DNA from 4 places in the Lysinibacillus sp. RS11 genome. Region 4 is predicted to be linked to each of the others. Evidence: riboswitches for the same ligand, from Rfam matches in the RefSeq annotation. Region 4 holds a riboswitch; each other region holds the start of a gene.

The links. Region 4 has a riboswitch for S-adenosylmethionine ahead of AB9L17_RS08395 (YezD family protein). Riboswitches for the same ligand answer to the same signal wherever they lie in the genome.
Region 1: another riboswitch for S-adenosylmethionine. It lies ahead of AB9L17_RS01980 (O-acetylhomoserine aminocarboxypropyltransferase/cysteine synthase family protein); the one in region 4 lies ahead of AB9L17_RS08395 (YezD family protein).
Region 2: another riboswitch for S-adenosylmethionine. It lies ahead of AB9L17_RS23675 (cyclase family protein); the one in region 4 lies ahead of AB9L17_RS08395 (YezD family protein).
Region 3: another riboswitch for S-adenosylmethionine. It lies ahead of AB9L17_RS20135 (methionine ABC transporter ATP-binding protein); the one in region 4 lies ahead of AB9L17_RS08395 (YezD family protein).

The regions. Positions count from the first base shown of each region.
Region 1 covers NZ_CP168124.1:375,008-378,580, forward strand. The annotation lists gene AB9L17_RS01970 (succinate CoA transferase) at 1-761, shown strand, start outside; gene AB9L17_RS01975 (glycerol-3-phosphate acyltransferase) at 974-1,618, opposite strand; SAM riboswitch class I at 1,774-1,887, shown strand; gene AB9L17_RS01980 (O-acetylhomoserine aminocarboxypropyltransferase/cysteine synthase family protein) at 2,004-3,305, shown strand.
Region 2 covers NZ_CP168124.1:4,586,308-4,589,880, reverse strand. The annotation lists gene AB9L17_RS23685 (Cof-type HAD-IIB family hydrolase) at 1-246, shown strand, start outside; gene AB9L17_RS23680 (DedA family protein) at 391-987, shown strand; gene AB9L17_RS23675 (cyclase family protein) at 1,040-1,777, opposite strand; SAM riboswitch class I at 1,896-1,999, opposite strand; gene AB9L17_RS23670 (hypothetical protein) at 2,146-2,544, opposite strand; gene AB9L17_RS23665 (SMI1/KNR4 family protein) at 2,685-3,227, shown strand; partial or broken gene AB9L17_RS23660 (MFS transporter) at 3,308-3,573, opposite strand, start outside.
Region 3 covers NZ_CP168124.1:3,899,237-3,902,809, reverse strand. The annotation lists gene AB9L17_RS20155 (arsenate reductase family protein) at 1-38, shown strand, start outside; gene gcvH (glycine cleavage system protein GcvH) at 120-500, shown strand; gene AB9L17_RS20145 (hypothetical protein) at 685-1,026, shown strand; gene AB9L17_RS20140 (thioredoxin family protein) at 1,041-1,352, shown strand; SAM riboswitch class I at 1,406-1,509, shown strand; gene AB9L17_RS20135 (methionine ABC transporter ATP-binding protein) at 1,681-2,709, shown strand; gene AB9L17_RS20130 (methionine ABC transporter permease) at 2,699-3,367, shown strand; gene AB9L17_RS20125 (MetQ/NlpA family ABC transporter substrate-binding protein) at 3,435-3,573, shown strand, end outside.
Region 4 covers NZ_CP168124.1:1,693,903-1,697,475, reverse strand. The annotation lists gene AB9L17_RS08405 (VOC family protein) at 1-710, opposite strand, end outside; gene AB9L17_RS08400 (flavin reductase family protein) at 937-1,425, shown strand; gene AB9L17_RS08395 (YezD family protein) at 1,709-1,864, opposite strand; SAM riboswitch class I at 1,934-2,029, opposite strand; gene AB9L17_RS08390 (phosphopantothenoylcysteine decarboxylase) at 2,365-3,039, opposite strand; gene AB9L17_RS08385 (LysR family transcriptional regulator) at 3,329-3,573, opposite strand, start outside.

The sequences.
Region 1 (3,573 bases), 1.3 Mb from region 4:
GCCGTTTAACGAATAGTTTACGACCAATCCAATCAGGAGTAGGTTCAGTAGCAAATGCTGTATTATTTGGCTTTAAAGACTCTGAGTTTGAGAACTTGGAAATATATTCGGAAGTACTACAAGATGCGGTATTTGAATTAATAGATGCAGGTAAGGTAAACTTTGCATCTGCTACTTCTATTACTCTTTCCGAGGCAGTTGGAAACCGAGTGTATAGTAATTTCGAAAAATATACTGATAAATTAGTATTACGCCCGCAAGAAATTTCTAACCAACCAGAAATTATTCGCCGACTCGGGTTAATTTCTGTTAATACAGCGCTTGAAGTAGATATTTACGGGAATGTGAATTCTACGCATGTTTCTGGCACAAAGATGATGAATGGAATCGGCGGTTCTGGAGACTTTGCGCGTAATGCACGATTAGGTATTTTCGTCACAAAATCTTATGCGAAAGGCGGAAATATTTCTAGTATCGTCCCAATGGTATCGCATGTGGACCATACGGAGCATGATGTAGACGTAATCGTAACAGAGCAGGGAGTAGCAGATTTGCGAGGGCTTGCACCAAAAGAACGGGTTGCACTCATTATCGATAACTGTGCACATCCGGAATATCGTGAGCAATTACGGAAGTATTTTAACGATGCTAACGAAGCAACAGGTGGGCACCATACGCCACACAATCTAGAAAAAGCACTTTCATGGCATGTCAATTACGCAAAAAACGGGACGATGAAGGACCCTGCATTATCGAAATAATAAAATGAAGAAAGCCTTGAAGGACAGTTGACTTGTTCCTTCAAGGCTTTTAGTTGTTAAGAAGTATTGCGCGAAAAGCTAGGGACAAGCAAGGTCTCTGAGTGATCGGGTGGGGCCCCGAAGTAATCAGGAGAGCCGGCAAAGTGATCGTTTAAGACCCAGCCCGTAGCGGAAATCAAAGCCTTCTAATCGGGATGGATAAAAATGGTTAATCAACACACTTGTTTTTTCTTTTTCTTAAATGCAGAAGTCACTTTAGGCTCAGTTCCCTGAATTAATCTCTTTATATTTTCAATATGCAAAATGATTGCTATTGCAAAAAGTAGTAGGGCTATAATCGTTGGACCTACTCCAGGAATCCATAAATATGTTGCTGTACAAAAAACAAGATAAAATTCAAGTACACCGACAATTAAATAATTCGTCGCGAAAGATAAAATAACAAATAAAATGAGTGCAAATAAACCAATCTCCCAATCAACTGCTAGTAGGATCCCTATGATTGATGCAGTTCCTTTGCCGCCATTGAAGCCCATATGAAATGGAAAATTGTGACCTAGGATGACACCGGCAGCTATGATATAGGTTAAGAGCCAAACTTGTATTTCTGTTAAATTTGTTGCATCTGCTAGATAGAAATGGGCACCTATAATAGCTGCTACACCTTTACCGATATCGATAAGGGCGACTAATACGCCGTATTTCCATCCAAGGGAAAGTGTTGCATTGGAAGCACCAGCATTTCCATGACCAGCCTTTTTTAGATCGACCCCGGATAAGAACTGGGCGACTTTAGAGCCGTGAATACAGCCAATTAAATAACCAACAAGTAGAAAAATAATAACGGCTTTTACCATAAAACTCCTCCTTTCTAAATAAATACTAAAATAGTGTATGCGTTCGTAATACGTTCAGAAGCAGACAGAAGTTTCGGAAAAAATAAAATTTTAGTGTTGACAGAAAAAAAGTCTATGTTTATACTGTGTAACAACGATGGAAATTGAATCTCATACTCTTATCAAGAGCGGCGGAGGGATAGGCCCTATGATGCCCGGCAACCAGTAAGTGACGAACTTGCTAAGGTGCTAATTCCTACAGATTCTTACTTGGATCTGGCAGATAAGGGGAGGAAAACTTGCAACCGCAACCCTCTTCTTAGCTGAAGAGGGTTTTTGTTTTCTACTGAAAAATCCTCCTCATCTCCGGTGCCATCGTAAAAAAATAACCATTTGGAGGTATACAATGACAAATTTTAAACCAGAAACATTGCTGTTACACGGGGGCCAAGAGCCAGACCCTGTAACAGGATCTCGCACAGTACCCGTATATCGCTCAACGGCTTTCGTTTTTAAAGACACTGCTCATGCGCAACGTCTTTTTGCCTTAGAGGAAGCTGGCAATATTTACACTCGTATTACAAACCCAACTGTAGATGTTTTTGAAAAACGCGTCGCTTTATTAGAGGGCGGTACAGCAGCAGTAGCACTTTCATCTGGTGCAGCAGCTATCGCATTTTCCATTTTAAATCTTGCGGGTGCAGGTGATGAAATTGTCGCGGCGAGTTCTTTATATGGAGGTACTTATAATTTATTTGCCAATACACTACCAAACTACGGTATTAAAACAATTTTTGTAGACGAAACAAACCCTGAAAATTTCCAAGCAGCGATTACTGATAAAACAAAAGTGGTGTTCGCTGAAATTTATGGTAACCCAAGTTTAAAAGTGCTAGATATTGAAGCGGTAGCGAATATTGCACATGAAAACGGCTTGCCATTAATTATCGATAGTACATTTGCTTCACCATATGGCTCTACACCAATTGACTTCGGTGCAGATATCGTCGTTCATTCTGCAACAAAATGGATTGGCGGACATGGTACAACTTTAGGTGGCGTTGTAGTAGATGCAGGAAAGTTTGATTGGACTCGTGGGCGTTTCCCAGGCTTTACTGAGCCAGATGCTTCTTATCACGGTTTGCGTTATGGTATTGACACAGCAGAGGCTGCATTTGCCACAAAACTGCGTGTACAATTGCTACGCGACTTTGGACCAACGTTAAGTGCAGATGCAGCATTTAATTTATTACAAGGGTTAGAAACGCTTCATTTGCGTATTCCTAAACACAATGAAAATGCATTGGCAGTAGCTGAATATTTACGTAACCACCCATCTGTGGAATATGTAAATTACAATGGCTTAGAAGATTTCCCTACTCATGATTTAGCAAAAAAATATTTGAGAAATGGCTTCGGTTCAGTGCTTACATTCGGTATTAAAGGTGGACGTGAAGCAGGGCGTAAACTAATTGATAGTGTGAAATTATTCTCGCACGTAGCAAATGTAGGGGATGCCAAATCATTAATTATCCATCCAGCATCTACTACACATCAGCAACTATCAGCTGAAGAGTTAATCCAAACTGGTGTAACCGAGTCGCTCATTCGCCTATCAATCGGTTTAGAGGCAGTAGAGGATATCATTGCAGATTTAGAACAAGCTATTGAACAAGTAACAGCTTCTCAACAAACAATAGAGGCTTAATAAAAATTGGCTAATGTTGTAGCGTTTACGTATTGTCTCATTTGATGGGCCTCATTCGGTAATACGTAAAACGTTGCTGCATCAACCACTTACCCCATTCGGTAAGTAATCCGAAAGTATGTACAAATAATTCCTAGTATTTATATAAGTATTATTGACTTATTTAAATCCTTGTATTATACTAGGGAATAACTTAAGCGTTCGAAAGGCTACCAACCTAGAACAAAATTGTTTTTCATAAGTATTCTCCACTTTTGAATATTTGCGT
Region 2 (3,573 bases), 2.0 Mb from region 4:
TTGCAGCAAGATGTTTCCAAATCGATTGCTGTTCAAGCTGTACTAGATTATTTCAACTTGAGTCCTAAGGAAGCACTTGCTTTTGGGGATGGAGATAATGATATCGACATGCTGGAACAGGTTGGCTTTGGTATTGCAATGGGCAATGGTAGTGAAGCCTTAAAAAATGTCGCTGATTTTATAACGAAGAAATCAACTGATGGTGGTATTGAGTTTGCTCTACGTGAGCTACAAATAATAGTTTAAGAAAACTATATTTATAGCATGGACTAGCCACTATACGTTGGGGAAAACTTTATGAACGTTATAATACTCATAATGCTGTCTACTTTGAGTTATTATAAAGCTAACATTGAAAAGAAATCATTATGCTTTAGGTGGGATGGATTTATGGCGCATCATGTGCAATCTCTTATTGAACATTACGGGTATTTTGGCATTATTCTTATCCTAATTGGAGGGATTGTCGGGCTGCCACTTCCTGATGAGATATTTTTAACCTATGTAGGATATAGCGTATATCGAGAAACTCTCTCGCATATTCCAGCTCTAATCAGCGCTGTGGTAGGTGCGGCAGGGGGAATTACCTTAAGCTACTATATAGGCTATAGATTCGGGCTACCATTATTGCGAAAATACGGTCCAAAAATCCATATTACTGAACAGAAAATTGACGTTACTAAAAAATTATTTGCAAAAATAGGACCGATATTATTAGTAGTCGGATATTTTATTCCTGGTGTACGTCATCTAACAGCATATATTGCGGCTATTAATAATTATCCTTTTAAAAAGTTTGCTTTCTTTGCTTATACGGGAGCAATTATATGGACATTTACTTTTATTACCTTAGGAGAAGTACTTGGGGAGGAATGGCGTTATGTTGGGTTATATTTATCCCGCTACAGTATGTATCTTATAGCATTGTTCATCATAATAATTTTGATCGTTTATTTTATTTTTAAAAAAAGGAATTCACCTAAATAAAAAGGGTCTGATTCAATACCTATCATGGTTTGATTCAGACCTATTGCTATTTTTAAGGCACTATTGCAAATGAACGCACAGGGAATCCAGAGGCCTTTTCAGGTTTTGGTACAATATTGAAAATAACAGCACCTTTAGGAGGTAGCTTATCCAAGTTTGTCATAAGTTCAATTTGGTAAGTATCTTGCTCAAGCACAAAATATTCGCCATCTAACTTACCGTTTTTACGAAAATCAGCTGCTGAATCCGTATCAAAAGTTTCGTGACCAATCGCACTAACGTTTCGTTCGTTGAATAAAAATTGTAACGCTTCTAATCCCCAGCCAGGAATATGATTATTACCATCAGCATCTTTGTTGCTGAAAGCCTCTTTATCTGGCCAACGCTTACTCCAATCAGTACGAAGCGCAACAAAGGTACCCGCTTCAATTTCCCCATATTCAGCCTCAAAGTCAAGAATATCTTGGATACTTAATGTGTAATCGTTATTCAATTCGGCTGCCTTAGATTGATCAATAACGATTAGTGGTAGGACAAGTTCTTTTAACGCCAATTCTTCTAAAAAGCGTGTATTTCGCACAAAATGGATAGGTGGATCGATATGTGTTCCATATTGCCCAGGGAAAGAGAATTGTTGCGCAAAGAAACCATCCTCATGGGAAAATAATGTTTCAAATTTTGCATCATCAAACATAAAGAAATGAGGTGAATTAGGACCAAATGTATGTGTTAAATCTATCCATTCTTTCGATTTCAATAGTTGAAGTGCTTGTAAAAGGTCGTTTGTCATAATATTTTCCTGCTTTCTTGTAATTATTTTTGGATGCTTAGACTTTACTTACTAGTGAATATAAAAAAGAGCCCTCCTTGTAGAAAGAGGACCCTTGTGCAAAGCAACTAAGTAAGTCTTCTCATCTTCAAGGCTGATTTCGCCAATTGGAATTAGCACCATACCTATAGGCTGGTTGCTGAGACATCATAGGGCCAATCCCTCCGTCTCTCTTGATAAGAAAAAGTAATATAAGAATTTTCAGAAATAGATTACGAATACTTTAGCATATTTATTTATAGTTTACAAGTTCAATAGGGATACATAGTTAAAAAATTTCCAGAACCTTCAGAGTGTCAATTTGTGGTAATTTATAGATTAGATGAAACTCACCAGGTCAAATTTAAGGTGAGCTTACAACAGTCACTGTCAGTAAATATTATACGGATCCCATCTGGTGTATAGTTAGTTTCGAATTTGATGGTAATACCTGTCGACGCAATTAATTTTTCAACTTCTGTTTTATTTGACAGTTGTGCTGCGTTCATCAGATCATGGGCAAATTGCTCGGATTCGTCAATTTTATCCGTAAGTAATTGTGCTTGCTGCATAATGGCCTTAATTCGTTTCGCAGAAGTCTTCAATTTATTTATATTGACGGGTGGGAATGGATTGCTGTTTGCTGGGTTCGTCGGCATTGCTAGATATCTTGAAGGTTGTTGAGTGGCCATTGCCCATGTTGGATAATAGTTAGGGTAGACAAAATACGGATAAGGATTGTAATACAACTAAATTCCTCCTATCCTATAGTTGATACTCTATCTTATGTATAAAAATGTTTTAGGTGTTAGTGACTGATGTGAAAAACCTAGGACTGTAGGGGATTAGGGAGAAAAGATTTTACTCTGAGATAAAAAGGGGTTTAAAGATGAATATTCGTGAATATATAAAAAAAGGTTTTGAAGTTTACTACGAGCACTATAATCAGGTTTCGGAAGATGGATTTTGCAGATGGATGCGTCCGGATGTTCCTGTTGAGATGAAATTAGCAGATACTGATGAAGAATGGTCAAGATGGAAGCTGGTCCCTTCTATAGTAACGGAAGATGATATTCAAGCTTTAGAAAAAGAGTTCGGACTTCCATTTCCTGAATGGTATAAAGCCTTTATTTCAACGTATCATCATTATTTTGATGTCATACCGGAACAAAGTGTTAATGAACCTTTAAATAACGTTAGAGATATGTATAATCCATCGTTATGTAGTTTAGGATATCTTCCGTTTTCATGGGATGAAGAGTATGGAAAAATATTTTGCATTGATTTAAATGACAATGCAGATGAAGAAACTTGTGCAATATATGAAATTGAACATGAAGTTTTATTTGATGATAACGCCGATATTAAAGCGTCATTAGACTATCTGTATCCAAATTTCAAGGCATACTTTGATGCTACGTTCCTTAAATAGGATGAATAACAAAAGGAAGCCCTGGCTATTGTTAAAGCTTCCTTTCATCATTTTATTCTAATAAATACATAGCAAGGGATCTATTGCTTCTTTCTATCAAAGAGTAACCATAGGAACGTAGTAACCGCGGCAATCATCACCATGCCGAATCCATATATAGGAGTATGAGCTAATGATTGGTGGCGAACAATGATTCCTCCAATGTACGAACCTAGAAAAATACCAATGTTAAAGGCTGAAATATTTAATGCTGAAGCCATTGAAATAGCTGATGGTATATATTTTTCTGAAAGCTGAACGGCATAAAGCTGTAATCCCGGTACATTCATAAACATAAATAGCCCCA
Region 3 (3,573 bases), 2.2 Mb from region 4:
GGTTTAAAGAATCAGATTTTGAGCAAGCTTGGAAATAACCCTATTTATCCTTGTTTTTATAGGTGAAGTATGGCAAACTGAAAGTGAATATACTACATATTTTATGGAGGGGTTTATTGATGAGCACACCAAAAGACTTACGTTACTCTGAAGAGCATGAATGGGTAAAATTTGAAGATGGTAAAGTACGTATCGGTATTTCTCACTTCGCACAATCTGAACTTGGAGATATCGTTTTCGTTGAGCTTCCACAAGTTGGCGACGAAATTAAAACAGATGATCCATTCGGTAGTGTAGAATCTGTAAAAACAGTTTCTGAATTATACGCACCAATCTCAGGTACAGTAGTTGAAGTAAATGCAGATTTAGAAGATAGCCCAGAATTCGTTAATGAATCACCATATGAAAAAGCATGGATGATCGTTGTAGAGCCTGCTGATGCATCAGAAGTTGAAAAGCTTATGACAGCTGAGCAATACGAAGAAATGATTGCTGAATAAGACAAGCCCTAATAAAAAAACGTCGGAAATCACCGGCGTTTTTTATTATCTTTGATCATTTTCCACTTTAGTTGGGGAGACAAAAGCCGTTGTAGTCCCTTATCAATGGGTGTCTTATATGATCACCGACAGAGCATAATGGATATAATGAGCTATAAGGGATATGTCTAATGGGGGTGGCGTGATGTTCGAGGGAAAATGCTTAATTGTCGAAGGGCGTTCGGATAAACTTCAAATTAAACCTATTTTAAGTGAGGATGTTATAATACTTTGTACGAATGGTACAATTGGTGTGCATCAATTAGAAGAGTTACTCGATCCATATGAGGGCTGTGAGCTATATACATTTTTTGATGCAGATACATCGGGTGATAAGCTACGGGCATTAATGGACAGACATTATCCAGAGGCTGAGCATTTACGTACGATGCCGACATATAAGGAAGTTGAGACAACTCCGAGAAAGGTGTTAGCGATGATATTGCTGCGTGCACACTTCTCAATCCATAATGAATATATTTTGTAAGGTTGCGTGAAAAGATGGAAGAATGGTCAAAAGAGCAGTGGGATACGGCTGTACAGTCCGGTGAAAAGGCTGCCTTTTATTTATATACGCCTATGTGTGGAACGTGTGCAGTTGCATCGAAAATGATGACGATTGTCGAGCAATTGCTGCCGCAGCTACAGGTTGGTAAAGCGAATATTAATTTTATAGAGCACATAGCTTTTGATAATAAAATCGAAAGTGTACCATGTTTACTCGTCTGTGATGGCGGAAAAGTAACAGAAAAGGTATATGCGTTTCAATCCGTACCATTTTTATACGAATTGCTAAAAAAATCAATTGACTGAACTTTGATAGCGTGATAAAGTACGAATATACTAAAAAATATAAATATATCGAACTCTTATAAAGAGTGGCGGAGGGAAGTGCCCTATGAAGCCCGGCAACCATCACAAAGTGAAAAGGTGCCAAATCACTCAAAGGTTTATCTTTGAAAGATGAGAGAACGGTTTAGCGTATAATTACGTGACCCCTTCTACTTGTCTATAAGTGAAGGGGTCTTTTTAACTACTTTCAACACACGACTGAGTGACCAACATCACGTTGGCCCAATGCCTTCGGCGGAAGACGCTATTATGCCGGGGCATAATTGATATGAGAAAAGGAGAATTCGCTATGATTCAACTTCAGAATATTACAAAAAAATACAAAACCGCGAATGGCGAATTAACTGCAGTCAAAGACGTCAATCTTTCTATCAATAAAGGTGAAATTTTTGGCATTATCGGCTATAGTGGCGCGGGTAAAAGTACGATGATTCGTTTATTAAACGGTTTAGAAAAGCCCACAACTGGTACGGTGACGGTTAACAATCAAGAATTTTCATCTATAAAGGGGCAAAAGCTCAGAGATGCTAGACAAAAGGTAAGTATGATTTTCCAGCATTTTAATTTACTTTGGTCAAGAACTGTTGAGGAAAATATCGCTTTCCCACTAGAAATCGCAGGTGTTCCAAAGGCACAACGTGAAGCACGAGTGAATGAATTGATCACACTTGTTGGTTTGGGGGGGCGTGCTAAGGCGTATCCATCACAGCTATCCGGGGGACAAAAGCAACGTGTAGGTATTGCTCGTGCGCTTGCTAATAACCCAGAGGTATTATTATGCGATGAGGCAACATCTGCACTCGATCCGGAGACAACAGATGCTATCCTTGATCTACTTGTCGATATTAATGAACGATTAGGTCTAACGATCGTATTAATTACACATGAAATGCACGTTATTCGCAAAATTTGTCATCGTGTAGCGGTTATGGAAGCCGGAGAAATTGTAGAACGTGGTGAGGTATTACAAGTATTCCAAGCACCGCAAGCTACCATTACGAAAAAATTCGTTTCTCAAATTACAGATACGAAAGAAACACAGGAAACTGTGGCTCAAATTAAAGCAAATTACCCTACTGGACAACTTGTAAAGCTGATCTTTGTAGGAGAAAAAACAGAGCAGCCTGTCATTTCACATCTTGTGAAACAGTTTGATGTGGAAGTAAGCATTGTACATGGTAATATTTCGCAAACGAAAAATGGTGCGTACGGTACACTTATTGTGCAAATAAACGGCTCAAAGGATAATGTTGGGGATGCACTTAACTACTTAAATACAGTCGAAGTACAAACGGAGGTGATTGCAAATGCTAACTAGTCTCTTTCCGAATGTCGACTGGGAAAAAATGTGGGAAGCTACGTATCAAACACTGTACATGACAACGATCTCTACAGTTATCACATTTATACTTGGCTTAGCAATTGGGATCTTACTATTTTTAACAAGTCCAACCCAACTATGGGCAAATAAAATTGTGAATTTTTTGACAAATTCGATTGTTAACATTTTTCGTTCTATTCCATTTATTGTATTAATTATTTTGTTAATTCCATTTACGAAATTTTTACTTGGCACAATTCGCGGAGCGAACGCAGCTTTACCAGCATTAATTATTGGTGCTGCACCATTCTATGCACGAATGGTATTAATAGCATTACGTGAAATCGATAAGGGTGTTATTGAAGCAGCTCGTTCAATGGGGGCTAAAACGTCAACAATTATTTGGAAAGTATTAATTCCAGAATCGTTACCAGCACTTATTTCAGGTATAACAGTTACTGCCGTAGCACTTGTTGGTTATACTGCGATGGCAGGTATTATCGGTGCAGGCGGTCTGGGGAATTTAGCTTTCTTAGACGGTTTCCAACGTAATCATGAAGATGTGACATTAATGGCGACTATTTTGATCTTAGTAGTTGTATTTATCATTCAATGGATTGGCGATATGATTACAACGAAAACCGATAAACGCTAAGAATTACAGGGTTATTTTGGTTTTATACCACTAACATATTTAAACAAGATTAAAGGAGTGTAATAAAATGAAGAAATTATTAGCAGGATTATTCTTATCAGTATTGGTACTAGCTTTAGCTGCTTGTGGTGCTGGTAAAAAAGAAGATACAAACGGAACAGACAGTAAAGAAAATGTAACATTAAAAGTAGGTGCTTCAAATGTAC
Region 4 (3,573 bases):
CCAAATGGTCCCTCACTTAAATGACCAAGTGTCATCGCTGTTGCAGCATCTTTTTCATAAAAATCTAAACGAATATTCGGAAAGCGCAAGGACATATACTGTGAATGTTGCTCAGGCTCTGGTAATTGCAATACCTCCTGCCATAATTTCACGGTAGCTCGCACATCCTTTACATAAAATTGCACCGATTCCATTGTGATCGATTGTTTTGGATGGATTGCTCCACTTGCCTGTAATTGTGCAAAACGGTCCTCATCATCAGCAGCCCACTCGATTAAAAAAGGAAAATCAATTGCCTGCCCTGACTTCCCAAAATGCAATAGCTTCCATTCTACGACGGAGCCATCTGGTCTTGTTCGACTGCAAGCATCAGGACCATACACCTCAAAACCAAGTGCACGCAAACGTTGTCCCTCTTCTTCAATATTTTTTGTACGTAATGCAATTCGTGAAAATCCATAATGCTCCTGCGCCCGCTTAAACGTATAGTGTAGGGAATAAGGCAATTTCGCTGCATTTTCAAATAAATGACGATCATAAATTGCTATTTGCTCAATATAGTTTAATCCAAAGTAGCTTAGCGCATTATATGTCCCCCACATTGTGTGTTGACCGCCGTTAACTGTATGGATATTACGTTTGTTTAAAAAAACCTTTGCATTGTCTGGTGATGGAACTTGATGAACTAGATGGTCAAAATATAAAGTCATGACTACCCCCCTTTTTTCTCCCACTATTATATACTTTACCTGTTAGTTTTGTTGGTTTAAAATAAAATTAAGAATATTCAATTTGTTAAGAAGTTGCTATATTTTATGCTAACTATTTCAAGATGCTCAGTAAGGAAATTACTATTTGCTGAGCATCAAAGAAAAAAGTTTTTCATTTTAGGTAAATCGATGTTATATTCACATAAAATAACAAGAGGTGATTAGAATGACAGACAAAGTAGCTGCTTTTAAACTAGCATTGGGTAATTATCCAACAGGCGTTACGGTTGTCACAGCTTGTAATGACGCTGATGAACCTATTGGCTTAACTGTCAATTCCTTTGCGTCAGTTTCCATAGATCCACTGCTTATTTTATGGTCGCTCGACAAAAAATCACAGCTTCATCCATATTTTACAGCAGCTGAAAAGTTCGCTGTGAATATTTTAGCGAGCAATCAAGAACATTTATGTACACTATTCTCAAGTAAAATCCCAGATCGTTTTGCTCAGGCACAGTGGTCAACTTCCGTTCACGGTCTACCGATTTTACACGATACTGTGGCCACTTTACAATGCACAACCTTTCGACAAATCGATGCAGGAGACCATACGATATTTATTGGCCAGGTCCTAGCAATTGATCATGCACAAAAGGAGCCCCTACTCTATCATCGTAGACATATTGGGGAAATCCCTAAAAGTTTTTATAGCTAAGATACTATCTTCATAAGCAATTAGAATTGACTACATCCGAAAACAGGCTGGTTCATCGTGATCCATCCTGTTTTTTGTAAGAAGATTGAGCCATATTCTGAAACGCTATTAACGTCAATGTCTTAAAAGAAGATTGTTCAATTTTAACGGAAATCCAGCACAGCAGAACCTCTAAATCCAGCACCTTTGGCTAACTTCTAAAAAAAAGCCACAAATAAGCAAAGAAAATAATCCCTGCTTTCTTTGTGACTTTCAAATATCTAGCCAACTATCATCCTATTATTTACTTTTTCTGTGGAAATCTCTGCTTTTCGAGTCTGTTAATCTGAACAATGACACCGTCTTGAATCGTAATGTTCACTTCTCCATATTCTAAATTCTGAATGGCCTTTGCAATTGCCTCTAGCTTTTTGTCATCGATCTTTGCCTGTTGAGTCATCCGATACACCCCTTCTTTTTACATACTTTTTGTACATAAGAGGCCAACGCATCAAATTGATTTATAGCCCCCTTATCTCTCAGATAGCCCTGTTGGATTTGGCACCTACACTATTGGTTGCCGAGGCTTCATAGGGCCAAGTCCCTCCACCTCTCTTGATAAGAGTATTATGTTTCTTGGGAATAATTCTATAATTCAGAAAAACTATTGTCAACATAAACATTACAAATCCTAGTTGAATACTTTGTAATTAAGTAAAAAGGATTACGTAAAGTTCGAATATTTTAGTGAAGACGTTTATTTTCCTTGAAGCTAAACATACACAAGTTATTTTATTCGGTATTAAAAGGCAGTATTACTCCCACCATTCACTTATTACAGAATGAAATGCATTTTCACAAACCTAACGCATACAACTACTTTTTAAATATTCACTAAATAGTAATTTAAACAAAACAAAAAAACTGTGCAGATCACTTTTTCTCTACACAGTTTTCACTTTACGTATTTTGTAAAAAATCTATTAATGCTTTCGCTGTTTGTTGCTTGCCCATTACCTTTGTTGGTTCGCCTTTAGCCGGTACAATCCAATGTGGCTCATCTCCACCATATAATGACTGCGAGCTATTTGCTACCATAAACTGAGCGTTAGCCGATTCCATCCGTAGACGTGCGCGGGATAGTAAAAATTCCTCATCATCTGTTGCCTCGAGCTTAAAGCCCACTAAAGTAACATTCGGTTGCCACTCTTTTATCTGACCTAATACTTTAGGTGCCTTTTTAAAGTGAATGATAGGTGGCTCGTCAGATGGCATTTTACCTGCTTCCTCCATTAAATTTCCGGATTGGTCATATACTTTGTCAATGAGCCAATCTGAACCAGCTGCCGCCATAATAACGATATCCACCTGTTCTTGTTGAACAGCGTGTCGAACTTTCTCGCCTAAATCCTCTATACCTTCAAATCGAATGGTACGCATTTTATCTTTGTTTGTCGGAAGTTGTGCGAAATAACCATGCAAATATAAGACGTTAGCTCCAGCCGCTAGTGCCGCCTCAGCTAAATAACAGCCCATCGAGCCTTTTGATAAATTCGTATGCCCTCGCACACGATCCCATTTTTCAAGCGTTCCCCCACTTGTAATGAGTACGGTCTTACCTCGTAATGTCCCCATACACTCACCTTTTTCTAATCAATTTCGCCTGGCATAATTGCCGCTGACGCTTCGCTTTCTCGCAGAAAACATGTGTAGCTGACGCTCTGCTTCCGCTACAAAAAACATCTGTTGAATGAAGATAAATATACAAATACTATTTTAACGTAATGCTATGTTAAGCTTCAATGTTGTTTTTATAGGGCATATTGCTCTTCTCTATAAGTTAGCTCAAAATTTTTGGATCATCACCATAACATGTAGTTGATTTCCGTTCCGACTGGGTACAACTTTCGGTGATGAGCTAAAATTATTCCATATTTTGTTCTTTCAACCAGGTTTTTAATATTTCCGCAAATTTTTTAGTCACTGGTGATGCCTGGTGTTTCATCGCTATTCCAATTGTACGATAGCCACCTTGTTTTAAAGGTATAGCTTTTATCGTAGTAGGCAAGTTATTCGTAACTAATTTCGGTAAAATACTAATGCCAAGCTGGTGAGATATCATCGAAATTATCCCTACCTCTTCTGATAGTTCAAAACGAATATTTGGCT